One region of the Cellulomonas sp. P5_E12 genome, then DNA from elsewhere that is predicted to be linked to it. Evidence: predicted binding sites of a transcription regulator. Region 1 holds the regulator's gene; the other holds the start of a gene.
The links. The regulator Rex, encoded in region 1, represses fermentation and respiration genes when NADH is low (regulators of the CRP and FNR family bind a similar motif). The targets are predictions, from matches to a motif close to CTTGTGAANNNNTTCACAAG.
Positions count from the first base shown of each region.

Region 2: the regulator Rex is predicted to act here: its motif matches at 2,088-2,107, upstream of ACXJKA_RS18430 (geranylgeranyl reductase family protein).

Region 1 is NZ_JBFUMP010000027.1:22,137-25,534, reverse strand. Features, by position in the region: gene ACXJKA_RS17685 (histidine phosphatase family protein) at 1-323, opposite strand, end outside; gene ACXJKA_RS17680 (MarR family winged helix-turn-helix transcriptional regulator) at 354-860, opposite strand; gene ACXJKA_RS17675 (YceI family protein) at 969-1,529, shown strand; gene ACXJKA_RS17670 (redox-sensing transcriptional repressor Rex) at 1,585-2,292, opposite strand; gene ACXJKA_RS17665 (glutaredoxin family protein) at 2,342-2,632, opposite strand; gene ACXJKA_RS17660 (HAD family hydrolase) at 2,744-3,398, shown strand, end outside.
Region 2 is NZ_JBFUMP010000031.1:23,322-26,719, forward strand. Features, by position in the region: gene ACXJKA_RS18420 (NuoB/complex I 20 kDa subunit family protein) at 1-362, opposite strand, end outside; gene ACXJKA_RS18425 (NADH-quinone oxidoreductase subunit A) at 402-764, opposite strand; gene ACXJKA_RS18430 (geranylgeranyl reductase family protein) at 811-2,076, opposite strand; gene ACXJKA_RS18435 (demethylmenaquinone methyltransferase) at 2,370-3,068, opposite strand; gene ACXJKA_RS18440 (isochorismate synthase) at 3,141-3,398, shown strand, end outside.

The DNA.
Region 1 (3,398 bases):
CTCGGGTGGCGCAGCGAGCCGTCACCGACGCCGAAGGCGAGCCCCTCGAAGTGGTTGCCCGCCTCGATGAGCCGCTCGTCGGTGCCGATCGACAGGTCGAACGCGGCGGCGATGGGCCCGGCCGTCTCCTGCGCGCGCTGCAGCGGGGAGGCGACCACGGCGACGACGTCATGGCGCACGGGCCCGGCGAGGTGCGCGGCGACCATGTCCGCCATCGCCAGCCCCCGCTCCGAGAGCCGGTAGCCGGGCAGCCGTCCGTAGAGCACGCCCGCGGGGTTGTGCACCTCGCCGTGCCGCATCAGGTGGATCGTGGTCGCGACCATGGGCTCAGTCTCGCAAACACTCCTGTGCGCTCAGCACGCGGAAGCGTCCTCCTCGACGTGACACGCGCCACCCGTGAGGTGCAGGCGCACCGCCTCCATCGCGTCGCCGAGCGCCGCGAACTGCTCGTCCGTGAGCACGTCGACCAGGTGGTCCCGCACCGACTGCACGTGCTTCGGGGCGGCCGCGACGAGGACCTCCCAGCCCTTGTCGGTCATGACGCAGTTCACGCCGCGCGCGTCCTCGAGGCAGGGCGCCCGGGTGACGAGCCCCTGCTCCTCCATCCGCCGGATGGTGTGCGTGAGGCGGCTGCGCGAGTGCGCGATGTTGTCCGCCAGCTGGGCCATGCGCAACGTCCGCGCCGGCTCCTCCGACAGGCGCACCAGCACCTCGTACTCGTGCGTGGACAGACCCGTGTCGCGCTCGAGCTCGTGCTCGAGGGCGGCGAAGAGGCGGGCCGCGCCGCCGCGGAACGCGCGCCAGTGGGTCTGCTGCTCGGCGGTCAGCCACTCCACCGTGGTGGATGTGTCAGTGGTCACAACGGGGCCTCCGTCCTCGGGTCTGGGGTTGCGAGCCCGGTGCGAGTGTAGTACAACTTTGAACTAACAAGTTTGGTTGACGCTTCAACAACCACGGAGGACTTCCCCATGACCACCACCACCACCGCCGTTCTTCCCGCCGGTCTCACGACGGGCACCTGGGCAGTCGACGCCTCGCACACCGAGGCCGCGTTCACGGTTCGTCACGCCGGCATCTCCAAGGTCCGCGGCACCGTCGCGGTCACCGAGGGCACCGTCGTCGTCGGGGAGGACCTGGCGAGCACGTCGGTCTCCGTCACGCTCGACCCGTCCACCGTCACCACCGGCGACGCCAACCGCGACGGCCACCTCAAGAGCGGCGACTTCTTCGACGTCGAGAAGTTCGGCCAGTGGTCGTTCGTCTCCACCGAGGTCCGCGAGGCCGGCAAGAACTACGTCATCGTCGGCGACCTGACGATCCACGGCGTCACGCAGTCCGTCGAGCTCGATACCGAGTTCAACGGCACCGCGGTGGACCCGTTCGGCAACACGCGTGCGGGCTTCGAGGCCAGCGTGACCATCTCCCGCAAGGACTTCGGCCTGACCTGGAACGCGGCGCTCGAGGCCGGAGGCGTGCTCGTCTCCGACAAGGCCGTCATCGCGCTCGACGTCTCGATCATCAAGGGCTGACACAGCTCGCACCACACGTCCGGCCGGGTCCATCAGGGCCCGGCCGTTCGCGTGCTCAGGCACCGGTGGCCGTGCGGCGGCGGTCGTGGAACGCCAGGATCTGCAGCTCGGAGGCCACGTCCACCGCCCGCAGGTCGACGTGCTCCGGCACGCGCAGCGCCCGCGGGGCGAACGTGAGGATGCCGACGACGCCCGCCTCGACGAGCGCGTCGCAGACGTCCTGGGCCCCCGCGGCGGGCGTCGCGATGATGCCGATCGTCGCGTCGTTGGCGCTGACGACCTCGGCGAGGGCGGACGACGGCTGCACCACGAGCCCGGCCACGGTCGTCCCCACCACGGCGGGGTCGGCGTCCACCAGGCCCACCACCGCGAACCCGCGCTCGGCGAACACCGAGTAGCTGGCCAGCGCGTGCCCCAGGTTGCCGATGCCCACGATGACGACGCGCCGCTGCGTCGTCAGGCCCAGCACGACCGCGATCTGCTCCGACAGGTGCAGGACGTCGTAGCCGACGCCGCGCCGCCCGTACGAGCCGAGGAACGACAGGTCCTTGCGCAGCTGAGCCGGCGTGACCCCCGCCCCCGACGCGAGCTCCTCCGACGACGTCGTGACCACGCCCTCGGCCGTCAGGGCGTGCAGCGCGCGCAGGTAGCCGGGCAGCCGGGCGACGGTCGCGGGCGGCACGTCGCGCGCGCGCAGGCGCCCGGTCGCACCGGGTTCCGCCGCCCCGCCGTGCGCCCGGGATCCACCTCGCTGCGTGTCCACATCGACTCCCGCGACGCCCCGTCGGACCCGGTCGCCCGGGTCCTGCTGGTCAGGCTAGGGGTCGGGACCCGGCGGCCGTAAGGGTTCGACGCAGACGCGCCGCGTCGATCCGCCAGTAGCCCTGCTGGACGCCGTCGACCTCGACCACCGGGACCAGCTCGCCGAGCTCGTCGACCAGGTCCCGGCCCGCCTCACCCGTCTGCTGGCCGGCCGCGTCGATGTCGACCTCGGTCCAGGTGTCGCCGGTCTCCGCGCAGACCGTCCGCACCACCTCGCGAGCCTCGTCGCACAGGTGGCAGCCCGCACGGCCGTAGAGGACCACCCGACTGTTCACCGTCATGCCACCAGGCTCTCACCGACCGGCACCCGTCGTTCACCCGTCGCGGGTCTCGAGCCTCGTTACAGTGACCAGGTGCGTCAGGCGTCCGGGAACACCGCCGCCCCCGCTCCCGTGCTGCGGGACCCGGGGTCAGGTCCGGACGGTCCTGGCGTGGGCGCGTTCTTCGACGTCGACAACACGATCATCCGCGGCGCCAGCTCGTTCCACCTGGCCGTGGGCCTGTACCGGCGGGGCTTCTTCCGCAAGCGCGACCTCGTCCAGTTCGGCCTCCACCAGTTCCGCTACCTCACGTTCGGGGAGAACAAGCACCAGATCGACGAGGTCCGCAGCCGGGCGCTGTCGATCATGGAGGGCCACTCGGTGGCCGAGGTCACCGCCATCGCGGAGGACGTCTACGACGAGGTGCTCTGCCTGCGGATCTACCCCGGCACGCAGCGGCTCCTCGACCAGCACATCGCGGCCGGCCACTCCGTCTGGCTGGTGACGGCGACCCCCGTCGAGATCGGCTCGCTCATCGCGCGCCGGTTGGGCGCCACGGGGGCGCTCGGCACCATCGCCGAGCACCGGGACGGCTTCTACACCGGCCGCCTCGTCGGCGACATGCTGCACGGGCAGGCGAAGGCCGACGCCGTGCGCTCGATCGCCGAGGAGGAAGGGATCGACCTGGCGGCGTCGTACGCGTACGGCGACTCCACCAACGACGTGGCGATCCTGTCCGAGGTGGGCTTTCCTTGCGCCATCAACCCCGACCGCCGCCTGCGCCACT
Region 2 (3,398 bases), on a different contig from region 1:
ATGTGGTCGACGCCCTGCACGATCGCGTAGTTGTTGAACATGCCGCCCGAGCTGGCGCACACGCCCATGGAGAGCACCCACTTGGGCTCGCTCATCTGGTCGTAGACCTGGCGGACGACGGGGGCCATCTTCTGGCTGACCCGGCCGGCGACGATCATGAGGTCCGCCTGGCGCGGGGACGCCCGGAACACCTCCATGCCGAACCGCGAGATGTCGAACCGGCTGGCGCCCGCGGCCATCATCTCGATCGCGCAACACGCCAGGCCGAACGTGACCGGCCACAGCGACGACTTGCGGAAGTACCCGACCAGGTCCTCGACCGTGGTGAGCAGGAACCCGGACGGTGCCTCTTCGATGCCCATCTCAACACTCCTTCGACACTGCGATGGTCCGAGCTCTGATCAGTCCCACTCGAACCCGCCGCGCTTCCACTCGTAGACGAACGGCACCGTGATGATCACCAGGAACCCGATCATCGCGACCAGGCCGAACAGCGCCAGGTCCGCGAAGCTCACGGCCCACGGGTAGAGGAACACCACCTCGATGTCGAAGATGATGAAGGTCATCGCGACCAGGTAGTACTTGATGGGGAAGCGACCCCCGCCGATGGCGTGCGGGGTGGGCTCGATCCCGCACTCGTACGCCTCGAGCTTGGCGCGGTTGTACCGCTTCGGACCCAGGATCACGCTCGAGCCGACGCCGCCGAGGGCGAGCACGGCGGCGATGCCCATGAGGAAGAGCAGCGGGACGTACGGGTTGCTCATCGCGCGTCACTCCACTTCTTTGTGGTGGCCTTCCGGCCGATGGGATTCATGCGGCGGGGGCGATCCGCGCCAGGCCGGCGATGACCCGGTCCACCAGGTCACCGCCCTTCGGCTCGTAGCAGTCGGAGAGGAGCTTGAGCACGAACTTCATGACGAGCGGCCGGGGCAGCCCGTACTTCGTGCAGACGCGCATGACCTCGGGGTGCTCGATCAGCCGGACGAACACCCGGCCGAGCGTGTAGTACCCGCCGAGATCGTCCTTCATGCGGCGCTGGTACGTGGCGAACGCCCGCTCGCGGCCGGCGGCGGTGCCCCGCGCGAGCCCCTGGGCGATGGCGTCGGCCGCGACCCGCCCGGCCTGCAACCCGTAGGCGATGCCCTCGCCGTTGAACGGGCTGATCATCCCGGCGGAGTCGCCGGCAAGCATGAGCCCGTTGGAGTAGAGCGGCCCGCGGTTGAATCCCATGGGCAGCGCCGCGCCCTTGACGGGACCCACCTGGTTGTCGGGCGTGAACTCCCACTCGGCCGGCAGGTGGCGCATCCAGGTGGCGAACAGCTTCTTGTAGTCGACCTTGGTCGGCGCTGCCGTCGAGGCGACCGAGCCGAGCCCGACGTTCGCCGTGCCGTCGCCGAGCGAGAAGATCCAGCCGTAGCCCGGCATCAGGTTGTCGTCGTCGTCCCGGAGCTCGAGGTGGCTCTCCATCCACGGGTCGTCGTGCCGCGGGGTCTGGAAGTACGTGCGGACCGCGACGCCCATCGGGCGGTCCATGCGCTTCTCCAGGCCCATCCCCGTGGCCAGCCGCGCGGACACGCCGTCGGCGGCGATGACGACAGGCGCACGGTACGTGACGGTCTCGCCGTCGACCTTGGCGTGGACGCCGACCACCCGACCGGACCGCTCGTCGCGCACGGGACCCGTGACGGTGGTGCGCTCCTGCAGCTTGGCGCCCGCGGCACGCGCGTGGTCCGCCAGCGTGTGGTCGAGCGACGTGCGCGCCTTGGCCAGGCCGTACGACGGGTAGCTGGACAGCTCCGGCCACGCGAGCTCGAGGCGGTGGCCTCCCCCGATGACCCGCAGGCCGACGTTCCGGATCCAGCCGTCCTGCTCGCGGATGGGCAGGCCCATCCGCACCAGCTCGGCCACCGCGCGAGGCGTCAGCCCGTCGCCGCAGACCTTGTCCCGGGGGAACTCCGCCTTCTCCAGGAGCAGCACGTCCAGGCCCGCAGAGGCACAGTGGAACGCGGCGGCGGACCCTGCTGGGCCCGCGCCCACGACGATGACATCTGCGTCATCGTGCGTTGTTTCCACCACCAGTGACCCCACTTGTGACGATGTTCACGTACTGCTCCCGGCGAGTGTAACCAGCACCCCTGGGGCTGTCTGCGAAGGCACTCCTTACCTCGCGGCAGCGGGTGAAGAACGTGCCCTGAACTGCCGGTTGACGGCGGCGTGTCGGCCGGAAGGACGTCGCCGGGCGGAGGCGCGGCGAGGCCCATTGTTCACCCGAACGGGCGCTCCTGGGCGATTGCGACGTTCGCTCCTCGGTACCGGGACCTGCGGCGACGCCGGCAGCAGCCGGCCCGGCTCGACGGACGGCATCCAGGTCAGGCCTCGGGCTTGGTCCCCCGGTGCAGGGCGACGATGCCGCCGGACAGGTTGCGGTACGCGACGTGCGTCCAGCCGGCGTGCTTGATCAGCAGGCCCAGCGCGTGCTGGTCGGGCCACTCGCGGATCGACTCGGCGAGGTACACGTACGCCTCGGGCTCCTTGGAGACGGCCCGCGCGACGGGCGGCAGCGCCCGCATGAGGTAGTTCTGGTAGACCGCCCGGAACGGCTTGAACGTGGGCCGCGAGAACTCGCAGACCACCAGCCGGCCGCCGGGCTTGGTGACGCGCAGCAGCTCGTCGAGCGCCGCGTCGACGTCGTTGACGTTGCGCAGCCCGAACGACATGGTCACCGCGTCGAAGGACGCGTCGGCGAACGGCAGGTGCAGCGCGTCGCCCGCGACGAAGGCCAGGTCGGGTCGGCGCCGCTTGCCCACGTCGAGCATCCCGACGGACAGGTCGCACGCGACCACGTGCACACCCGCGTCCGCCATCGGCTCCGACGACGTGCCCGTGCCCGCCGCGAGGTCGAGCACCGTCTCGCCGGGCTGTGCGTCGAGAGCCTTGAGGGTCGCCTTGCGCCACGCGCGGTCCTGACCGAGCGAGATGACGTCGTTGGTCCGGTCGTAGCGGTGGGCCACGGCGTCGAACATGGCGGCGACGTCCTGGGGGTCCTTGTCGAGGGAGGCACGGGACATGTGTCCATCGTCGCAGGTCCGGCGCGCCCGTACGACAGGGCGGGCCGCTTCTCCGGGCATACGCTGGCACCGATGAGCACGCAGCCCTCCGCCCCCGCGGACGCGGTCCCGCAGCCTCTCGTGGTCCGCACGGTCGCGCTCGACGCGCTCGGCGGGACGACGGAACCTGCGGACGCGGACCTCCTGGGCCTACCCGACCCCCTCGACCTGCTCGGGCTCCTGCCGTCGCAGGCCCCGCTCGCCTGGGTGCGTCGCGGTGACGGACTCGTCGCGTGGGGCGAGACGCTCCGGATCGAGGTCGGCGGCGCCGACCGGTTCGCCGACGCCGAA